Regions from separate parts of the Gottfriedia sp. OAE603 genome, predicted to be linked through region 2. Evidence: a T-box and tRNA genes for the amino acid it is inferred to sense, from the RefSeq annotation. Region 2 holds a T-box; the other holds one or more tRNA genes.
What was found. A T-box is a leader RNA that pairs with one kind of tRNA and senses whether it is charged. The one in region 2 lies ahead of ABID96_RS08695 (glycine--tRNA ligase), so its partner is inferred to be a tRNA-Gly.
Positions count from the first base shown of each region.

Region 1: it encodes a tRNA-Gly, which carries the amino acid that the T-box ahead of ABID96_RS08695 (glycine--tRNA ligase) is inferred to sense. The anticodon was not compared.

Region 1 is NZ_JBEUNN010000001.1:3,149,678-3,160,910, forward strand. It holds gene tig (trigger factor) at 289-1,569, opposite strand; gene ABID96_RS16120 (hypothetical protein) at 1,856-2,842, opposite strand; gene ABID96_RS16125 (DUF4240 domain-containing protein) at 2,983-3,537, opposite strand; gene ABID96_RS16130 (protoglobin domain-containing protein) at 3,680-4,978, opposite strand; tRNA gene ABID96_RS16135 (tRNA-Arg) at 5,247-5,320, opposite strand; tRNA gene ABID96_RS16140 (tRNA-Gly) at 5,325-5,398, opposite strand; gene ABID96_RS16145 (YfcE family phosphodiesterase) at 5,614-6,123, opposite strand; gene ABID96_RS16150 (XTP/dITP diphosphatase) at 6,136-6,741, opposite strand; gene rph (ribonuclease PH) at 6,772-7,509, opposite strand; gene ABID96_RS16160 (GerMN domain-containing protein) at 7,661-8,707, opposite strand; gene ABID96_RS16165 (helix-turn-helix domain-containing protein) at 8,915-9,139, shown strand; gene ABID96_RS16170 (TatD family hydrolase) at 9,587-10,354, opposite strand; gene ABID96_RS16175 (ABC transporter ATP-binding protein) at 10,323-11,093, opposite strand; gene ABID96_RS16180 (ABC transporter permease) at 11,096-11,233, opposite strand, start outside.
Region 2 is NZ_JBEUNN010000001.1:1,742,466-1,753,698, reverse strand. It holds gene ABID96_RS08705 (NETI motif-containing protein) at 30-221, opposite strand; gene ABID96_RS08700 (Bax inhibitor-1/YccA family protein) at 317-1,039, opposite strand; gene ABID96_RS08695 (glycine--tRNA ligase) at 1,167-2,552, opposite strand; T-box leader at 2,637-2,816, opposite strand; gene ABID96_RS08690 (hypothetical protein) at 3,035-3,463, shown strand; gene ABID96_RS08685 (ABC transporter ATP-binding protein) at 3,510-4,217, opposite strand; gene ABID96_RS08680 (ABC transporter ATP-binding protein) at 4,235-5,005, opposite strand; gene ABID96_RS08675 (ABC transporter permease subunit) at 5,024-6,292, opposite strand; gene ABID96_RS08670 (branched-chain amino acid ABC transporter permease) at 6,302-7,285, opposite strand; gene ABID96_RS08665 (branched-chain amino acid ABC transporter substrate-binding protein) at 7,489-8,667, opposite strand; gene parC (DNA topoisomerase IV subunit A) at 8,978-11,233, opposite strand, start outside.

The DNA of each region.
Region 1 (11,233 bases), 1.4 Mb from region 2:
TTGTAGCTATATGATAGCACACAAAATAAACAAAGCAATTATTTAGTTCTCTTAAGTTGTTTAAATTTTTAGAATATATATATTCTAATGTAAAGTAGATAATCCTTTTTTTAAAGAATTATTTTTAGTATAGCCACAATCTTTTTTTAAAAACTGTATTAACAGATTCTAACATATGTATATGTGCATTTTAAAGGAATCAGTTCATATTACCAAATATTTCATTATTTAAAAACAAGGCACGAAAAATTCGCGCCTTGTTTTATACACTATATTTATAAATAACGCTTATTTTTTTCTGCTATCTACTAATAATTCAACAGCTTTACGGATTTGGATATCATCACGAACTGCATCAGTACCACCAAGCATTCCAACTAATTGGTCAGCAGGGATATTGTACATTTCAGATAAACGTCCTAATTCTTCGTTAACTTCTTCTTCAGTTGCTTCGATTTTTTCAGCTTCGATGATCGCATCGATTGTTAGGTCGATTTTCACACGAGCTTCAGCATCTGTACGCATTTGGCCACGAAGATCTTCTTCTTTTGTACCAGTGAATTGGTAGTAAAGTTCTAAGTTTAATCCTTGCTGAGCAATACGTTGTTCAAAGTCTTTAACCATACGGTCAACTTGGCTTTCGAACATTACATCAGGGATTTCCACTTCAGCATTGTCAGCAGCTTTTTGTACTAATGCATCACGTAAGCTACCTTCAGCTTGAGCTTTTTTAGACTCTTCTAAATCAGCTTTGATTTTAGCTTTAAGAGCATCTAAAGTTTCAACTTCATCGTTTACATCTTTAGCGAACTCGTCGTTTAATTCAGGTAGTTCTTTAGATTTGATTTCATGAACAGTTACTTTGAAAGTAGCAGCTTTTCCTGCTAATTCAGCACTGTGGTACTCTTCAGGGAATGTTACGTTTACATCAGTTTCAACGCCTGATTTTGTACCAACTAAAGCATCTTCAAATCCAGGAATGAATGAACCTGAACCGATTTCTAATGCATAGTTTTCACCTTTTCCACCTTCGAAAGCAACGCCATCAACGAAACCTTCGAAATCGATTACAGCTGTATCGCCTTGTTCTACTGTACCGTCTTCTTTAACTACTAACTCAGCTTGACGCTCTTGTAATTTAGTTAATTCAGCTTGTACATCTTCTTCAGTTACAGTTGCATCAGTTTCTTCAACTTCTAAACCTTTGTATTCACCTAATTTAACTTCAGGCTTTACAGTTACTTTAGCTTTGAAAATTAAAGTTTTACCTTTTTCCATTTGCTCTACATCAACCTCTGGGCGATCAACTGGCTCAATACCAACTTCTTGAACAGCTTGGCTGTATGCTTCTGGTAAAATTACATCTAAAGCATCATTGTAAAGTGCTTCGATACCAAATTTTTGTTCGAAAATTGGACGAGGTAATTTTCCTTTACGGAATCCAGGTACATTAATTGTTTTTACAACTTTTTTGAAAGCTGCGTCTAAACCTTTATCTACTTCAGAAGCTTCAACTTCTACAGTTAATAGACCAACGTTAGCTTCTAATTTTTCCCATTTAGCAGTCATTGTTAGTTCCCTCCAAGATTATCTAAAAATATATATGTGCTTACGAATTTTAGTACTATACACGCATGTCCTACTTATGAATAAACAGGAAATATTACATGTATAATTAAGTAAATAGTCGTTACAACCATTCTATTATAACACATTCCTTTTTTGTTTCAATATTTCCTATTTTATATTTAGGTCTCTACTTAAAAAGATTGTTGCTTTCCACGCCATGTTCCTGTTTATGTATAGGATGTTACCTTAGTACATTCACATTACTACGCTCAAAATATTCTATAAATTAGCTACTGCTCAAATCAAAATACCCTTCTTTTTCAAATTGTCTCACTAAAGTAGCAGCTATTTGAACTTCATCATATTCAACTTGAAACAATTCAAACAAATCATCTTCATCAACTTTTCGATCAAAATATTCTTGTACTATACTATAGAAACAAGCAGTCCAAACATCTTCATTACTCGGTTCCGGAATAAATGGAAAATAAATTGTCATAAAATGTTGAAAATGTGTTTTAGCTAGTTCAAATGCTGAAGGATCCTCACTCTCAAGCCCAAGGCTTAACTTTTGTACGACCTTTGCAATAAATTGATCATGTTCATTTGAGTCACTAATAGCATTCCAAGTCATTTCTTGGTTCATTTTTTTAATTTCAAATTCATGATCTATCGATTGTTCTTGCAAAATAAATAAAATAAAGCTTTGAATTAATGGATTTGCTCGTGAACTTTTCACAACATCTTCTATTTGATTTAGAATTAGTTTACAATCAATTACTCTCAGTTCATTGATGATTTCAAGTTGTTTATGAATCGTTATGTTATTTTCTACTAAATTATGTAAATTCAACATTTCATGATGTTCATTTCGTTCTGGAGCTACCTTATTTGTTAACGATAGCATTGCTTGATATTTATCCATTTGAGTTTCATCAATTCGTTTTTGCTGAAGTAATTTCTTTATAGATTTTTGTAATACTTCATACTCTTTTAATTGAAATAAAATACTGATAAAGACTTCAATTGCTTCATCACTCTCAAATGGGCCAAAAACTAAGTCTTCGCATCTTATTTTCGCTTCTAATGGTTTGTTTCCTTCGAGTAAGCACGCTACCGCTGCCAGTTCAGTTTGAGAATTATGTTCATCCATCTCTTTCAGTTGATCACATAACATTAATGCTTTACTATAGTTCTTCTCTTCTAGTGCTTTTTTACCTAAACTGATAATCCGATCCTTTAGTTTAGGAAAAAAGACAATATTGTCTTCCATGTAACTCCTCCTTATCCAATAGTTTTCTCCTGAACATATACATAATGAAAAAGTTTATCATGAATACAAATTAAATAAAATATTTCGCTACGAATTATCCTCTTAAACGACAAAAAAGAAGAACAAGGTTCTTCTTTTATTTAGCGTAATGGCTTTAATCCAAAACGTTTCCATAATTTCGGATATAGTTCTTTTAATTCATCATTTGTTTTCCAATCTGCTGCTAAATGTAACTCTGGATAATGATATCCCTTACTTTCAACTAAAGCATTGAACTCATTCCAAAGTTGATCATCCCAATCATCGTCGCCTTTACGTTTAATTGTATAAGCTTGTAGAGCTATATCTAACATGTCTTCTAATTCAGGCACTAAGCCTTCTTCCTCGTAAATAGGAAATATATATTCAGCCAAATAGTCTGGATCGTCTAGAACTTTTTTATATACTTGCTCACCTTGACCGATTAACCACGCTCTAAAAAAAGCAAATGAATCTTCCGAGCATCCATCCATAATTACCCATGCAGCTGCTAATAACCTAGAATTGTATGCTCTTGAAAAAGCAGTTTCGAACTGTATTTCAAATTCTGCAATTTCCTCATCACTTTGTTTTGCTAAATGACTAATTACCCACTCATAAGGTTCTTCTACAATATGCATTTTTGAAATGAGTCCCCAAAAGTCTTTTTCGGTCATAAAAAATCACTCCACTATCTTATTTATATTAGGATAACATATCTCATCATAAAATTTCGGTTCTTAACAAATTTGTTATATTCTCACAATTTTGTAAAAAACAAAAAAAGAGAAGGAATTCCCCTCTCTTTTAGCTAATATATTACTCTTTATGCACTGCATCATTTAGTTCATTTGCAGACTCTGCGACACTGCTGATTGCTCCGCCAATTTCCTTAATCACATCAACTAAATTTACAATTTGTTTTTCAATCCCATGGTTTCCAGATAAACTGTTGTCCATTGAACTTACAATACCATTAAAGGAATCATGAGTTTGCGTTGCTTCCTGTTGACCATCATTTACTAATCCTTTCACATCATGAATTGAATTTACAACTTTATTCATATACAACGTTGCATGTGAGATTAATTCTTCAATTCGTTCTGTTGATGTTTTTGTTTGCGTAGCTAATTTCTTTACTTCGTTTGCTACTACCGCAAATCCTTTTCCATGCTCACCTGCTCGAGCCGCCTCAATTGCAGAATTAAGGGCAAGTAAATTAGTTTGATTAGCAATATCTTGAACAATTAGTATGACTTGTGATATTTCATTAAAAGAGTTATTAAGTACATCAACTGAAACTGATACTTCATCTGTACTATTCGAGATCGTTGAAATTTTATTATTTAAAACTTTCATTAACTCTTGACCTTCATAAGCCAACGACTGAGTAGTACTAGCAATTTCATTATTTGAAATAACTGATTCGTTTACCCTTACACTGCTGTCTACTAATAACTCAACGGCAGCATTTGTTTCTTCAACTAAAGCAAGAAATTCCTCAGCAATTTCCCCAATTTTTTTCTTTAAATTTATTTCTACTTGTAATTGTTTCTCTTTTTCACCGATATTTTCTTTTTCATATAGATCTAATACTAATTGCTGTTCAAAGTTTAATATTTTTGATGCTACAGATATTAACTTTCTTTGCTCTTCACTAGTTGTATTAGAAATTTTAGAAATTACTAACATTAACTCTTCTAAAATATTTTGAAATGCAGCTAAATACCATTTCGGTTGAAGTCCTATTCTAAAATGGATTTGAGCCACTTTTAATCGTTTATTTACATACTCATCATTTATTTCGCCATGAAATAATAAATGAATATGTGACGTTAAGGTTTTTCTCAAACGTTCAACAGATGAGTGACTTTCAATGATATTTTTTAAATGTTCAACTTTTAATACCGCATCATAAAATGCTGATACTAAACTTTCTATATTTTCTGAAACAATTGGTTGTAAACTTTTTAAGATCTTTAACTCTTCTTCATTTAATCGGATGAACGCTAGTTGCTTTTTTATTTCTTCATCAGTTACTTGGATTGAAACCGAAACTTTTGATTGATTATTTTCTTGCAAAAAATGACCTTGTTTCTCTTTCTTTTTAAAAAACATAAATATATGCTCCCTTCTTCATCTGTAATTATGTCGGAATAATATAATAAATGTTTAGTTAAATGCTGAATCCATTTTTTACTATTGCTTACAACAAATGATTAGGGATGTTCATACCGAGTCAAAAAGGAAAGTAGAAAGTCATTAAATGAAGTGTTAGTACAAAGGGACTATTATAGAGTAGAAGAAGGAATTCATATCAATAGCACAAAAAAAGGTTTAAGGAATGGGGATAACCCTAATTCCTTAAACCTTTTTCCTGTTATGACGTCCTGGGAGGGATTCGAACCCCCGACCGACGGCTTAGAAGGCCGTTGCTCTATCCTGCTGAGCTACCAGGACATAATGGAGCGGGTGATGGGAATCGAACCCACGACCGAAGCTTGGAAGGCTTCTATTTTACCATTAAACTACACCCGCATGTTTTTTTAGCGACATCACCTGTCGACATAATTTATTATAGTCACTTCACTAAATAAAGTCAATAATAATTTTAACTTTTTTTCCAAAATAAAGGAAAAAAATTCTTTTCTATTTATATCCTCATTATATTTTATTTGTATGAAAATTATCACTTTTTAAAGAACTTAAAGGTTAGTAGAAATTTATATTTTACTACTAACCTTTAACTTAAGTTATTGATTTAAATCAAATGAAGCTGATAATAACTCATTTCCATCAATCGTGTAAAAAATAACCTTTGCAGATTTACCATCGGTATCTATGATTGCATATGTTTTTTCTTTTCGCATTCGAGGTAGGAGTATACTACCTGGGTTGATAAAAAGGATTCCATCAATCACTTCAGCACCAAGCATGTGAGAGTGGCCGAAGCAAGCGATTGTTGCTCCTAATTCTCTGCATCGATAATGAAGCTTCTGTAGAGTTTGTTTAATCCCATATAAATGACCATGAGTGGCGTAAATCTTAACATCATTTTCTTGGTGAATAAACTCTTCAGGGAATTCTCCTCTAAAATCACAATTGCCTCGAACGACATGAAAACCTTGTAATTCTTTTGCATCTAGTTCTAACTCAGAGTCACCACAGTGGATCATTAAATCAACATCTTCACGATGACGTTTAGAAATTACTTCAAGCAGTTCTGTTAAACCATGACTATCACTTAGAATCAATGCTTTCATCATATTATCCCCTTAGAAAAATTCTTTTCCTTCTTTTTCTATTACGTTCATTAATGATTTAATTGCATTTGCCCTATGACTTAAGCCACTTTTTTCATCTGCCGTTAATTCAGCCATCGTTTTGTCCAACTCTGGCAAAAAGAAAATTGGATCATATCCAAACCCATTTGTTCCTCTCTTTTCGCTCGAGATATAACCCTCTACTGTCCCATTAACGGTAATCGTATTTTTACCTGGCGCAGCTAATGCAAGCGCACAATAAAACCTTGCAGTACGTTTACCTGGAAAAACATCATGAAGCTCACTTAATACTTTTTGTAAATTATCTTCATCGCTTTTATGAAGGCCTGCGTAACGTGCTGAGTATACACCAGGTCTTCCTTCAAGTGCATCTACAATTAACCCCGAATCATCTGCAATAACCGGAGTTTGTAGAACTTTTGCTAAGTATTCAGCTTTTAAAATAGCATTTTCCTCAAAAGTTGTACCAGTTTCTTCAATCTCTTCAATTTCAGGGAAATCCTGTAAGGATTTAATTCGAAATCCCATCGGGTGAAAAAGTGCTTCAAAGTCTTTTACTTTCCCTTTATTATTCGTCGCAATAATAATTGTTTCCATCCTTAAAGTCTCTCCTCTATCAATGTATAGTTAAAACTTAATTCCTTCATTTAATAGAACTTCTTTTTGTTTTTCAATCAACTTTTTAATTCCTAGTTCACCTAGAGCAAGCATTTCATTTAGCTCTTCTCTTGTAAAGGTCGCTTCTTCACCAGTTCCTTGCAGTTCTACAAAGCGTCCTTCTCCAGTCATAATGATGTTCATATCAACACTAGCTGTAGAATCTTCTAGATAATATAAATCTAAAACCGCACCAGCATCCTCTAATATCCCTACAGAAGTCGCTGCCAAATAATCTTTAACTGGATAAGATTTTAATTTATCTTGTTTAATTAATTTATCAAATGCCAACATCATAGAAACGAATGCACCAGTAATAGAGGTTGTTCGAGTTCCCCCATCCGCTTGTATTACATCACAGTCAATCCATATCGTTTTTTCTCCAAGTGCTTCTAAATCAACAACCGCTCTTAGTGCTCTACCGATTAGTCTTTGAATTTCCATTGTACGACCTGTTACTTTACCTTTTGTTGACTCACGCATCGTTCGATCTTGTGTTGCCCTTGGTAACATAGAATACTCAGCTGAAATCCAGCCTTTACCGCTATTTCTTAAGAAAGGTGGCACGCGGTCTTCAACCGTAGCATTACAAATTACTTTTGTATCCCCTACACTAATTAGTACAGATCCTTCAGCATGTTTTGTATAATTCGTTATAATTTCTATTGGCCTTAATTCATTATTTAATCTTCCATCTGTTCTAGTCATGTTTGTTTCCTCCTACATAAATCTTCCAATTACTAGTATAGACAAAAATATGATTTCATTTCTACTTATTAAAAGCATTTCTTAAGATAAATGCAAAAAACCTTGAACAAAAGTCATATTTAAACTTTGGTTCAAGGTTTGATAATGAAGTTTATAATTCTTTTGTATTTACATCCTTAGGTCTAGATACTGGTTGGCTTAAAGGTTTACCTTGTTGATTAAGTGCAGTTAATTTACCATCCACTTGAATTTCAATTGAAGTAACCCCTTTTTGTTCAGTTAACGATAATACAAGTGGTTGTAATACATCATCATTAATCATATTTTTAGCAATGTTGCCATATATACCTTCATTAAAATTAAGTGTTAGTTTACCATTTTGATATTTTGGCTCAGCAACTAATTTTGTATCTGAACCAAAATCAGAAACAAGTTCGGAATACTCAGAAGGACCCTTAACAAGTTCATTTACAATTGCAGTATACGAATCTTTTTCTGCATTTGAAATCCTTCTAGTTACAGGAACATAATAAGTTTCACCCATTTCATCTTGTGAAACATAATATAATGTAACTGGTCTTGAATTCATTACATCAACGATATCACCTTTATCAAAATTAATGCCATCTTGCCTAGTTAACCCCTCACCTATTTGTGCTTTGTTAATTGGCATAGCCGTTAAGTTTTTACCATTCACACGAATTTTTACTTTTTTAACATTCTCAAACTGCGTCAATGTCCAAGTTACAGCTTGAAATACTTTTAACTCATCTTCGTCATGATACTGTTTAAACTCTGAAGAGAAATCAGCAATGACTGTACCATCTTTTTGCGTTTCTACCCCTAAAACCTCAGTGTTTGGTGGTAAAACAGCTTGAAACCCATTAGGTAATTGATCTGTTACCGGACCATCTTTCACTAAATACTCTAGGGCTTGTTTTGCTAAACTTGTAGATTTAGGTAATTGAAATGTTTGTGGTACTACATAACCATTTCGATCGATTAAATATAGTTCTCTTTTCGCTGTTTGTTCTTGTACCTTACCTGCTTGTACTTCTTTTGATGGTTGGTCACTTCTATATGTAACCGTTTTAGGTGGATCGATTTCATTAGAAGGTTTAACCGGAATTAAACCACAACCAGATAATGTAGCAAGTCCACAAAGTGTTGCAGTTGTTACTAATAATCTTTTTTTCATCGCCATACTCCCCCCACGCTTTTTTACTATTTATACGAGCATGTACAATTTTTAGAACAAGCTATGGCCAAAAAAAATAAATATTTTAATCTGGCTTTTAAATTTACTGGAAATATTCACCTTAAATACGAATCTGTCATATGATAAAAAGACTAAATGAATACCCATCCGAAGTACAGCTCGGTCAAGCAAGGAGGGTTAGCACAGTTGAAGGATAGAGAATATCAAACAAAGCACACACTCACTAAGCGTGAAAAAGAAGTATTTGAACTTCTTGTTCAAGATAAAACTACAAGAGAAATTGCTGAAGAACTGTTTATAAGTGAAAAAACTGTGAGAAATCATATTTCAAATGCAATGCAGAAGCTTGGGGTTAAGGGGCGATCACAAGCAGTTATCGAGCTACTACGCATGGGCGAGCTTGAACTGTAGCATTCTTGTAGATTTACAAATCTACTCATCTACCTACTGCCGGCTATCTTTTTGATAAGCCGGTTTTGGTTTTTTATATTGACCTAGCAAAAAATTGCGCTTCATTTATTAAACTTGAAGAAATTTAGCACGCAATTACTTATCCACGCTATTAACCAATTTAATTATTATTTTGTGGACCAACATTTTATTTATACTGTAAATAATAGAAACCCCATCCTTTTATTTCAAATGGGGTTCTATTTTATGGTTCTTAATATATTTCTTTTTTTATATAGTTTCATAAAATACATTTTAAAAGTTGATTTAATCTCTGATTTTTCATTGCTATTGCCTATAAATTCACTGTCTTATTCTATTAAAATTTCTACATACGAGTAACGAGCACTATTTTCAATGAACAAAAAAAAGCGATTACTAAGAGGCTAGTAATTGCTTTATCAATCCTTAAACACCATAAAATTCTTTTGTGTTTTCGTAAAGACATGTATAAACTTCTTCTAATTCTAATTCTTTAATTTCAGCAATTTTGCGTACTGATTCATGAATAAAGCTTGGATGAGTATAAGCTCCTTTAAAAGGACCTTCAAACGGCCATGGACCATCTGTTTCCACCATTAGCCGGTTTAGTGGATAGATTTCTACAAGTTCTTGAATTTCGTTTTCGTATAACACATCTGGCGTAATGGATATATAATAATCATTTTCTATCATTCGCTTAATGGTATGTTTGTTTCCTTTAAACCAATGAAAATGTGCTTTTTTGATTTTATATTTTTCTAATAGACAACAAACGATATCTGCATCTTCATAAACCGCATGCAGTACGGTCGGTTTACTTACCTCATATGCAAGTTTAATAAACTTTTCAAGCAACTCAATATAAGGTTTATAATCAAGCGTTTGTTCCTGATTCCGATAATATGGCAAGCCTACTTCACCAATTGCAATCATTTGATCATTATGTTCCCTTATCCATTTCAACAAAGCTTGAGTTACTTCTTCTGAGGGAATCTCTTGTTCTGGATGAAATCCAAATGCAGTGAAGACTTGACTTGATTGTAATTGAAAATCAAGATTTTTCTTACATGATGCTAAATCCATGGAAACTGAAATAAGCGCCTCTACTTCGTTTTCTTTTAAACTATTAAGTATTTCATCTCTTTGTTTCGTTTCATATGAGTCAAGATGAATATGAGCATCTATCACTTTCATCTGGTTTCTCCTTTTCCAGTGCAGAGTATATTTTACGTTTCCACGCAGTAAATTCATCAGTTAATAGCAACTCTTTTTGACGAGGTCTTGGAAATGGTACGATAATTTCTTCTTTAATCTTTGCAGGTTTATCTGAGAAAATATAAATCCTGTCAGACAATAATAAAGCTTCGTCAATATTATGAGTAACTAGCAAAATTGACCGTCTTTGTTCTTCCCATATTGAAAGTAGCCATTGTTGCATATCAAGTCTCGTAAATTCATCTAATGCTGAAAATGGTTCGTCCATACACATGAATGATTGTGGAGCAAGTAATGATCTAAGAAATGATACGCGTTGTTTCATGCCACCTGATAATTCATGTGGATAAGCATTTTCATAGTCAGCAAGTCCGGTGCGTTTCAACCAATCTCGTGCTAATGATTCATCCGATTTACCTTTGATTTCACTTGATAATAGAATATTTTTCAATACAGTTCGCCACGGAAGAAGTGAATGCTCTTGCGGCATAAAACTAATATGGCCTAGCTCTCCATTTATTACTGAATGATTTAAAATAATTTGTCCCGAATCTGGATTGATCAATCCACCGATTAAATTGAATAAAGTACTTTTCCCACTTCCAGATGGACCTAAAATCGAGACAAATTCACCCTCATTAACGTGCATCGAAATACCAGCTAAAATTTGTTGATGTTTTCCAAATGATTTTTCGAGATTTCTAATTTCTAATGTCATTTTTATTTTACTCCCTTAGACTTCCATTTCACCGTCATTCTTTCTAGCAATACAATCAAGCCGAAAAAGAACATACTTAAAAGCATAATGATAAAAATCGAGACAAATACTCGATCCGTGCGAAATGAAGAAGAAGCAAG
Region 2 (11,233 bases):
TTTTCCATAATTTTACTAATTTTATTCATCTATTTATTAATCTTTCCTTCAAATACGATTTTTCTACCTGAAGGTTCAATTTCAATTTTACCATTAATCATTTGCTCTGAAAAAATTGGAACTTCCATTCTTTTAACTGGCGTATACCCTTCTGCTTCCATTCTCTTTAAACAATCATTAATTGTTTCATGTTCTAATACTTCAAATTTTTTCTTACTCATTGTATAACCCTACTTTCTAACAAAATTTGGTGCTTTAAATCTTATGTAGAAAAAACCTTACTTCCATCACAGAGTAAGGTTTTTAGCTAAATATGTTAATTTCTAAGTCTTGATAGAAATCTTAACGCTTCAACATAAATCCAAATGACAGTAACTAATAGACCAAATGCACAATACCATTCGAAATGTTTAGGTGCACCATGTTTTATGCTAGATGTGATCAAATCAAAGTCTAAAAATAGATTAAGTGATGCAATGATTAAGATTGCTAAACTTACTATTAAGCCAATCGTACCAGATTGATGCATAAATGGAACTGGTACATGGAATAGTTGTAGAATCATTGTTAGTAAGTAAAATATTAATACGCCAAATGTTAAACCAATTACAATTGATCTAAATCGATGTGTAACTTTCACGATGCCAGTTGCGTAGCAAATTAATGTACCAGCAATAATAGCAATTGTTAATAATGCAGCCTGTAAAACAATCATTCCGTAAGTTGCTTCATATACAGCTGAAATATTTCCTATTAATATCCCTTCAACAGCAGCATAAATAGGTGTTGTAATCGGAGCAATTCTAGGTGAAAAGCTTGTTACTAAACCGATTATAAAAGCAAAAATTAAACAACCAATAAACACCTTAGGACTTAAAGTACCCGTTACTGTTAAATAATAAGAGTATCCAGCAGTAGCGATTAGCATGATTAATGCAATTAACGCTTTACGAATCGTTCCACCCAATGTCATCGCTTTTTCTGAATGCCTAGCCTTTGTTAATTGTTCAGAATTTAAAATCGGATTCGAACTCCCCATCGAAACTCCTCCTTGTTTTTTATACATTGATTTTACCATTTTTAGTATTTTAATGAAAATTTAAACAAGCTTTATTAAAATATATGAAAAAAGATGTCCAAAAGGACACCTATTTTCTAAAAAAGTATTAAAACTTAATTTTGTTTGCTAAGAATGATTGAAGTTCACTAATTGCCACACGTGTTTGTTCCATTGTATCACGATCACGAACAGTTACTTTTCCATCTTCAATTGACTCAAAATCGTAAGTGATACAGAATGGCGTACCAATTTCATCTTGACGACGGTAACGTTTACCAATTGAACCAGTTTCATCGAAATCTACATTGAAATCTTCAGCTAAAGCTGCAAATACTTCTTGTGCATTTTCAGATAATTTTTTTGATAAAGGTAAAATTGCCGCTTTATATGGCGCTAATGCCGGATGTAATCTCATAACAGTACGAGAAGTTCCATCTTCTAATGCCTCTTCCTCATAAGCATCAATTAAAAATGCTAAAGTAACACGGTCAGCACCTAATGATGGCTCAATACAATAAGGAACATATTTTTCATTCGTAATTGGATCATGGTACGTAAAGTCTTCAGTTGAAAACTCCATATGCTGTTTTAAATCATAATCTGTACGAGATGCTACACCCCATAGCTCGCCCCAACCAAATGGGAATTTGTATTCGAAATCTGTTGTCGCATTACTATAATGTGATAATTCATCTTCACTATGGTCTCTTAAACGAAGATTATCTTCTTTCATACCTAATGATAATAACCACTTATTAGCAGTTTCTTTCCAATACGTAAACCACTCAAGCTCTTCACCTGGCTTACAGAAGAATTCAAGTTCCATTTGTTCAAATTCACGAGTACGGAACGTGAAATTTCCTGGTGTAATTTCGTTACGGAAACTTTTACCGATTTGAGCAATACCAAATGGTACTTTCTTTCTCATCGTACGTTGAACATTTTTAAAGTTAACGAAAATACCTTGTGCTGTTTCTGGGCGTAAGAAAATTTCATTTGTACTTGATTCAGTAACACCTTGGAAAGTTTTAAACATTAAATTAAATTGACGAATATCAGTAAAATCATGACTTCCGCAATCTGGACAAGCTATGTTATGTTCTTGAATTAACTTAGCCATCTCAGTAAATGGTAGCCCATCAACGATAATTTCCATACCTTTTTCATCAAGTGCATTTTCAATTAATTTATCAGCACGGTGACGAGCCTTACAATTTTTACAATCAATCATCGGGTCATTAAAATTACCAATATGACCAGAAGCTTCCCAAGTACGTGGGTTCATTAAGATTGCAGCATCTAAACCAACATTATATGGACTTTGCTGAACAAATTTTTTCCACCAAGCTTTTTTAACATTGTTTTTTAATTCAATTCCTAATGGACCATAGTCCCAAGTATTTGCTAATCCACCATAAATTTCTGATCCTGGAAAAACAAATCCACGATGCTTTGCATGACTTACAATGACTTCCATAGACTTTTCTGACATTTTTTTTGCCTCCATTTTTCATTCGATTCTATTTGAAAATGCAAGAATGAAAATAAAAAAGCTCTCATCCTTAGGCATTTTCTGCCTAGGGACGAGAGCTGTATATGCACCCGCGGTTCCACCCTAGTTGACAATTTTAGAAATTGTCCACTTTCAAACATAACTCAAGAATGCCTTTCACTAAAGGTTTTGATTGAGCTTCCACCGTCCTCAATTCGCTATGCAAATATTGCTTTAGTTACTTCTTTCCATCAACGTTATAACTTATGTAATAATAATATGGTCTTAGTTTATCAAAGTGACAACTATTCCGTCAAACATTATTATTATCTTTTCTTAATGAAATAATACCATGAATTTTTTGAATATTTAACGAGAATCATTCATGTAAAGATAATATCTTTACAGTATTCTGATTAATTGGTATGATAGAAAAGTTGTTTTAAAAATATACCTATTTTCTGAAGAAGGGAGTGCTAGTTTTGAGTAGCAGCATATTTTTTAAGAAAAAGAAACGATCAGCAGTTTTGCTTGATAAACATCATTCCATTCGTTTATTAAAAACGAACAAAAAACGAATCGTAAATAAGAGAAATAATAAAATAAAAGGATTCGAACAAATCTTAGTACAAGAATTAAACGATGAAATGATTTCAACTTCAAATAGTACGGTAAATGAAATTTCTGAACAAAAAGGAAATATCACGATTGAAAAACTTCCAGTAACATTTCTTCTAAAGCTTGGAAAAGAGTTTTTCTCAGATTTAGAAGCAGTGAAGTACTATTATAATAGCAATCAAGAAAACTATTATAAAAATCGTAGTTTACTAGAAGAGACATTACAATCTTCTATTAATCAATCATCTGTAGATGTTCAAGCGAAAATTGCGGAATTTATTGCTAACAAATAATGATCAAAAAAAGTGCCATTTGTAATCAATACAAATGGCACTTTTTTTATGCTAAGTAGGCTTTCTTAATTTCTTCGTTATTCATTAATGTTTTACCTTCACCAACCATTTGGATTTCTCCTGTTTGAATTACATATCCACGATGTGCAATCTGTAATGCTTGGTAGGCGTTTTGTTCAACTAATAAAATCGTCATCCCTTGCTTGTTTAATTGCTCGATGATCTCAAATATTTGTTCAACAATGATCGGCGCAAGTCCCATTGATGGTTCATCTAGCATTAAAAGTGAAGGTCCCATCATTAATGCCCTACCAATTGCAAGCATTTGTTGTTCTCCACCACTCATCGTACCACCTTTTTGGTTAATACGTTCTTTCAGTCTTGGAAAATAATCAAACGCCATTTCCATTCTGGCAGCTATTAGTTTTTTATCTTTTACTGAGAAAGCACCCATTTCTAAATTTTCTTTTACAGTCAATTTAGAAAAGATTCTTCTTCCCTCAGGTACATGAGCAATCCCCTTCAAGGCAATTTCATGAGATTGTAGTTTTACAATATTCTCACCTTTATAAATTAGCTCTCCAGTTTTTGGTTTCACTTGACCACTTATCGTTTTTAATGTAGTAGATTTTCCAGCACCATTACTTCCAATTAACGTAACGATTTCACCTTCATTTACATCAATATTAATATTTTTCAGTGCTTGAATACCACCGTAAAAAGAGTTAATTTCTTTTAATTGTAATAGCGTCATTTTTTTTACTCCTTTCACTATGCAGTAGTCACTGCACTTTTTCCAAGATATGCTTCGATTACTTTTTGGTTATTTCTGATTTCTAGTGGTTTTCCTTCCGCAATCTTTTCACCATGATCTAAAACGAAAAGATATTCAGAAATTTCCATTACTAGCTTCATATCATGCTCAATCAGAACGATTGTTAAATTTAAATCATCTCGCATTTGATAAATTAGATCTGTTAGTTCTTTTGTTTCTTTTGGATTCATACCAGCTGCTGGTTCATCTAAAAGTAGAATACTTGGCTTTGAAGCTAGTGCACGTGCGATTTCTAAACGTCTTTGTGCTCCATAAGAAAGACTAGAAGATTCTTCATTATAAACATCGCTAAGACCTACATATTCTAACCATTTATAAGCTTCTTTCATTGCAGCTTTTTCAGCTTTTTTATAGCCAGGTAAATGGAATAGTGTTGAAATTACACCGTATTTTAAGTGTTGATGCATTCCCACCATCACGTTTTCTAACGCAGTCATACTACTAAAAAGTCGAATATTTTGAAACGTACGAGCAATTCCTTTTTTAGACACTGCGTGCGGCTTCAATCCGACTAAACTCTCTTCTCCTAGAAGAATTTCTCCGCTTGTTGGTGTATATACACCCGTAATCATATTAAAAAATGTTGTTTTACCTGCTCCATTTGGACCGATTACCGCGGTAATTGAACCTTTTTGAATTTCGATATTTACATTATTTACAGCAGTTAATCCACCGAAACTTTTCGTTAAATTATTTGTTTTTAACATTTTTGTTTGCCTCCTCTCCTAAACTGAAACTGAACTTTGGTTTTCATCTATAACTGTTTCATCTACTACATCTTCTTTTGGAACAACCTTATTTCTGGCAGGTAATAAACCTTGCGGCCTAAAGATTGCGACTAAAATTAAGATTAAACCAAATATCATTCGTTGCATTTTAGAAGGAGAAAGTGCAGATGGAATATTTAGTACTCCATCTAATGTTAATTGATTTAAATAATTGGTTACTTCTGTTAAAACTTGTAAGTTTAGAATTGTAACAAGTGAAGCTCCTAAAATTACGCCAGGTACACTACCCATTCCTCCAAGAATTACCATAACTAGAATTGTAATTGACTCTAGTAAAGTAAAGTTTGTTGGATCGATGAACATTTGTTTCGCTGCGAATACAACTCCCATCATTCCTGAAAACGATGCACCGATTGCAAACGCGATTAATTTCGTTCTAACTAAGTGAATACCTGAAGCTTGTGCAGCAATTTCATTTTCACGAACTGCTTGCCAAGAGCGTCCAAGCTTGGAGTCTTGTAATCTTGTAACCCCTAAAATAACAACCGCAAGTACGACAAGTACTACATAATAGAACTGACTTGAATCACTAATTACATAACCAAATATTGTTGGTGATGGAATTGAAGAAATACCTTGTGCTCCACCTGTAATATTTACCGGTTTATCTAAGTTATTAAAGACAATACGAATAATTTCACCAAACCCAAGTGTAACGATTGCTAAATAATCCCCTTTTACACGAAGTACTGGAATTCCTAATAAAACACCTGCAATCGCTGCGATAATCCCACCAATAATGATGAAAACCCAAAATGAACTTCCAGAGAATGGTAAGAAATCTAATTTCAAGAAATTCTGTACTTGATTTGTTGAAAAAATTGCATAAGTATAAGAGCCAATCGCAAAAAATGCTACGAATCCTAAATCTAATAATCCAGCAAGTCCAACTACTACATTTAATCCAAGTGCCATGGCTACATAAATTCCAACTAGCGTTGCAACACCCATATATGATTCAAATGCAGAGCCTTGTGAGGCTGCAAATGGCATTACAAGTGTAAGAATCAGAATGCCCAGACTCCATTTCAGCTTTACTGGAAAGTTTGTTTTATATAATAGAAAAAGTGAAAATAAGATTAATAAAAATGCAGTTACAGATTCTTGTAAAAGGAACAGACCTAATACTGTTACAACGATATAGGAAGTTAAGAATATTGCTTGTAGCTTATTTGACTGTTTTACTTGTGCAAATAAATTATTCATATGATCCACCTACACTTTCTCTGCCACTGGTTTACCGAATAAACCTTCTGGCTTAAAGATTAGGACTAGAATTAAAATACCAAACGCAAATACATCTTTATACTCTGAAGGGAAAATACCATGTGTAATCGTTGATAAATTTGCCGCTGCAAACATTTCAATAATACCAATTAAAAATCCGCCGACCATTGCACCACGAATATTTCCAATTCCACCTAATACAGCTGCTGTAAATGCTTTTAACCCTAAAATAAATCCGATATAAGGATCGATTGTATTGTACTGTAAAGCAAAAAGAACACCCGTTGCCCCACCTAATGCAGAGCCAAGGAAAAATGTTAAAGAGATAACTTTATTAACATTCACTGACATTAATGATGCAGTTTCACGGTCTTGTGCTACTGCTCGCATTGCTGTTCCCCATTTTGTTTTATTGATGAAGTAATCTAATGAAATCATCATTACAACTGCAACAACAAGGATAATGATCGATGCTGATTTTATTTGGGCATTTCCAAATGAGGATAATATAGAACTAGTTTTAATTTGATGTTGTCCAGCAAATAGTGATGGACCAGTAATAATGTAATTTCCTTCTTTTAATTCAGCAATAAAACGAACGATATCTTGTAATAAGAATGAAATACCGATTGCTGTAATTAATGTAATTAGTTTTGGTGCTTTACGTAGTGGTCGATATGCGACACGCTCGATTCCCATACCGAGGAAACCTGTTAATACAGAAGCGATAATTAATACAATTGCTAATAATAATATAGCTGGTAAACTACTTAAAAAACCAAGTCCAGTAAAAGTGATTAATACTGCTGTACCAATAAATGCACCTGCCATAAATATTTCACCATGGGCAAAGTTAATCAATTCGAGTATTCCATAAACCATTGTGTATCCTAGTGCAACAATTGCATAAACAGCCCCTAAGACAAGTCCATCAATTAATACTTGAGGCAGTGTATGGATTATTTCATTCATGTACGTACCCTCCTATAGATAGTAATATTCGTTATTTCGATGTTCAAAAACTGACATGTTTTTTACGATATTTAGAGAAAAAGAGTATCACGATATACGAGATACTCTTTTCTTTCACTAACATCCTTCAACCTACATCGTCGTTTGCAATTAATCATTGCTTTCGGCTGATCGGAGGTATATTAAGGCGCTAGCTTTACTAATTATTTAGTAACTTCGCCTACTTGAGTACCAGGGTATTTAGCTTCTTTAAATGTATAGATGAATACTTTAGCGAATTTGTTGTCCCCTTTATCATCAAAGCCAACTTCTGTTACTACACCTTTATAATCTTGAATTGCACGAACAGCAGCAGCTACATCTTCACGAGATGGAGTTTTACCATCGCTATTTTCAATTGCGTCTTTTAAACCTTCTAATAATACGCCAGCTGAATCATATCCGTAAGAAGAGAAAGACTCAATGTTTTTCTTGAATTTCGCTTTATAGTCTTCTGCGAATTTTTTACCATTATCAGTTTTTAATGTATCTCCAGCTACTGAAGTGTAGTAGAAGTTTTTAACAGCATCTCCAGCGATGTCTACTAAGCCTGAAGAGTCCATTCCATCTCCACCCATGAATGGCATATTTAATTCTTTATCACGAGCTTGTTTTAATAGAATTCCACCTTCAGCGTATAGACCACCGAAGAATACTAGATCAGGATTTTTTGCTTTAACGTTGTTTAATACTCCGTTAAAGTCTTTATCGCCAACTGAAATACCTTCTTCTCCAAGAATTTCAGCACCTAATTTCTCAGCAGCAGCTTTAAATTCGTTTGCTAAACCAGTACCATAAGCAGTTTTATCTTGAATGATAAAGATTTTTTTAGCTTTTAACTCATTAACTGCGAACTCTGCTCCAGCAGGTCCTTGGAAGTCATCACGAGCACAGATACGGTTAACTACGCTTAATCCACGATCTGTTACTTCATTAGCAGTATTTGAAGGTGAAACCATTACAAGATGATCCTTTTCATATTTTACTGAAGCTGGGATCGCAACACCTGAGTTTAAGTGTCCAACAACACCTAAAATTGCTTTATCAGCTCCTAATTGCTCAGCATTTGCTACACCTTTTTTCGGATCTCCTTGATCATCATAAGGAACAAGCTTCAAATCAAATCCTAATTTTTTAAATGCTGCCTTTTGATCATCTAAAGCTAATTGTGCGCCTAGTTTAATTGAATCACCTAAAATTGCACTATTACCAGAAAGTGGTGTATTTGTTGCAATTTTGATAACTGTATTTCCATCTTTCTCACCGCCATTGTTACAACCAGCTAAAATTCCCGCCGCTAATGATGCAGATGTTAAAATTGCAAAACCTTTTTTCAATACCATTATGTACTTCCCCCTTAATAACTTATTTTTTAGAAAATTTCAAATACTTAAGAAAATAGTAAGCGAAATTTTTGTATTAAACAAGTTCTTTTGGTTCAAAATATTTCGACAATTCTGTCGATTGCTTGTTATTTTAGGAATATATTACCATTTAATAGTCAAAAATCTCCTATTTTCTATAAATTCTAGCTATTGAAAAGCCATATTTAATCGCTATTTTCAAGTATTTTGCTCTTAAAGAATAATTTTTCTTTTATACGACAATTTCCGACAAAAAAACCTATTCCAGATTTATGGAATAGGTTTTTTTTTAGTTATTTTCTTCTTTTTTGTAGCGAATGATTGTTTTAATTTCTCCTGCTTCATCTGTATCCATAATAAATGATCCGTTACTATATTGATCACTATGACGAATACCTGTAGGATCGACCATTTCAAATTGACCTGATTTACTTAAAATTGCAAACATATCATTCTCGTTAATCGTATAAACACCAATTAACTGGTGAGGATTGTTTTTCAAATCTCTAATGATTTTTGCACCTCTAGTTCCTCTTGAACTTTGAGGTATTGTATCTAATTTCATTTTCTTTACTGCTGCTCGATGAGTGGCACAGAATATATCTTTTACCGATTCTGAAACGATATCAGCTGAAACGACATAATCTTCATCTTTTAAATTAATTCCTTTAACGCCACCAGCTCTTAAACCTTGGACACTAATTTCGTCTACTTTAAATAACAGTGTATAACCATTACTTGTTGCTAGTAAAACGCGGTCTGTCTCACCGGAAACCCCTGCATAAATTAATGCATCATCATTCTTGATCGACATTCCAACAAGTGGTTTAGAATATCTCTGCACCTTTAATTGGCTAATACTTGTACGTTTCACGATACCATTTTTCGTTACAAATAATATAAAATCTTTATTCTCTTCAAAATTATTTACAATCGTTGCAGAAAGAATAGCTTCATCACGTTCAATTGGAATGATATTGGCTATATGTTGTCCCATGTCTTTCCATCTGATATCTTGCATTTCATGTATTGGTAAATATAAATAATTCCCTTTTGAAGTAAACAAGATTAAAGTATCTGTCGTAGTACTTTCTTTTTGATAAATTAAACGATCTCCTTCTTTCATTCCATAATCCTTACCATTTGAGGCAGAATATGACCTTGGAGTTGTACGTTTAACATATCCTTCGCTTGTAACGGTGATAATGACATCTTCTTGTGCAATAATGTCTTCTCTTACAATTTTAATTTCTTCAATTTCACCTTCAATCGTAGAACGACGATCATCAGCATATGTTTGTTTAATTTTCTTTAAATCTGTTTTAATAACTGTTAAAAGCTTTGTTTCACTATTTAAAATTGTTTCTAATTGCTCTATTTTCTTGTTTAACTCCGCTGCTTCTTCTTGAAGTGCAGTGATATCTGTATTCGTTAATCGATATAACTGTAACATTACAATTGCTTCAGCTTGTTGTTCAGTAAAGCTATACTGAGCTATTAATTTATCTTTAGCATCACGTTTATCGTTTGCAGAACGAATAGTCGAAATAACTTGATCAAGTATAGATAAAGCTTTCATTAACCCTTCTACAACATGTGCTCTAGCTTTTGCTTTTCGCAAATCATACTTTGAACGATTCGTAACAACTTCTTTTTGGTGCTCAATATACGCGTCTAAAATAGCAGGTAATGACATTTGCTTTGGCGTACGATTGTAAATCGCAACCATATTAAAGTTATATGGAATTTGAAGTTCAGTATTTTTATATAAATAATTTAAAATCGCTTCATTATTCGCATCTTTTTTCAATTCGATAACAATGCGTAGTCCTGTGCGATCAGTCTCATCACGAACCTCTGTAATGCCATCGACTTTTCGATCAAGTCGGACTTCATCTATCTTTTTTACTAAATTTGCTTTATTAACCTCAGCAGGAATTTCAGTAATGATTAATGCTTGTTTCCCACCACGTATATCTTCCGTATGTACACGGCTTCTAATAATAATTTTACCTTTACCTGTTTCATACGCTTTTCTAATGCCATCGACACCTTGAATAATCCCACCTGTTGGGAAATCTGGACCATGAATAACAGTCATTAGATCATCAACAGAGCAATTTTTACGATCAATTCTCATAATTGTCGCATCAATTACCTCTCCAAGATGATGTGAAGGTATTTCTGTTGCGTAACCTGCAGAGATCCCTGTGCTTCCATTCACTAATAAATTAGGGAACATTGAAGGAAGAACAACCGGTTCCATACTTGTGTCATCAAAGTTCGGAACAAATTCAACTGTTTCCTTATCAATATCACGTAATAGTTCACTAGCAATCGCAGATAATCTAGCTTCGGTATAACGCATTGCAGCTGGTGGATCCCCATCAATACTTCCGTTATTACCATGCATTTGAACTAATACATTTCTTAATTTCCAATCCTGACTTAAGCGTACCATTGCATCATATACTGATGTGTCCCCGTGAGGGTGGTAATTACCGATTACATTACCAACAGTTTTTGCTGATTTACGGTAAGGCTT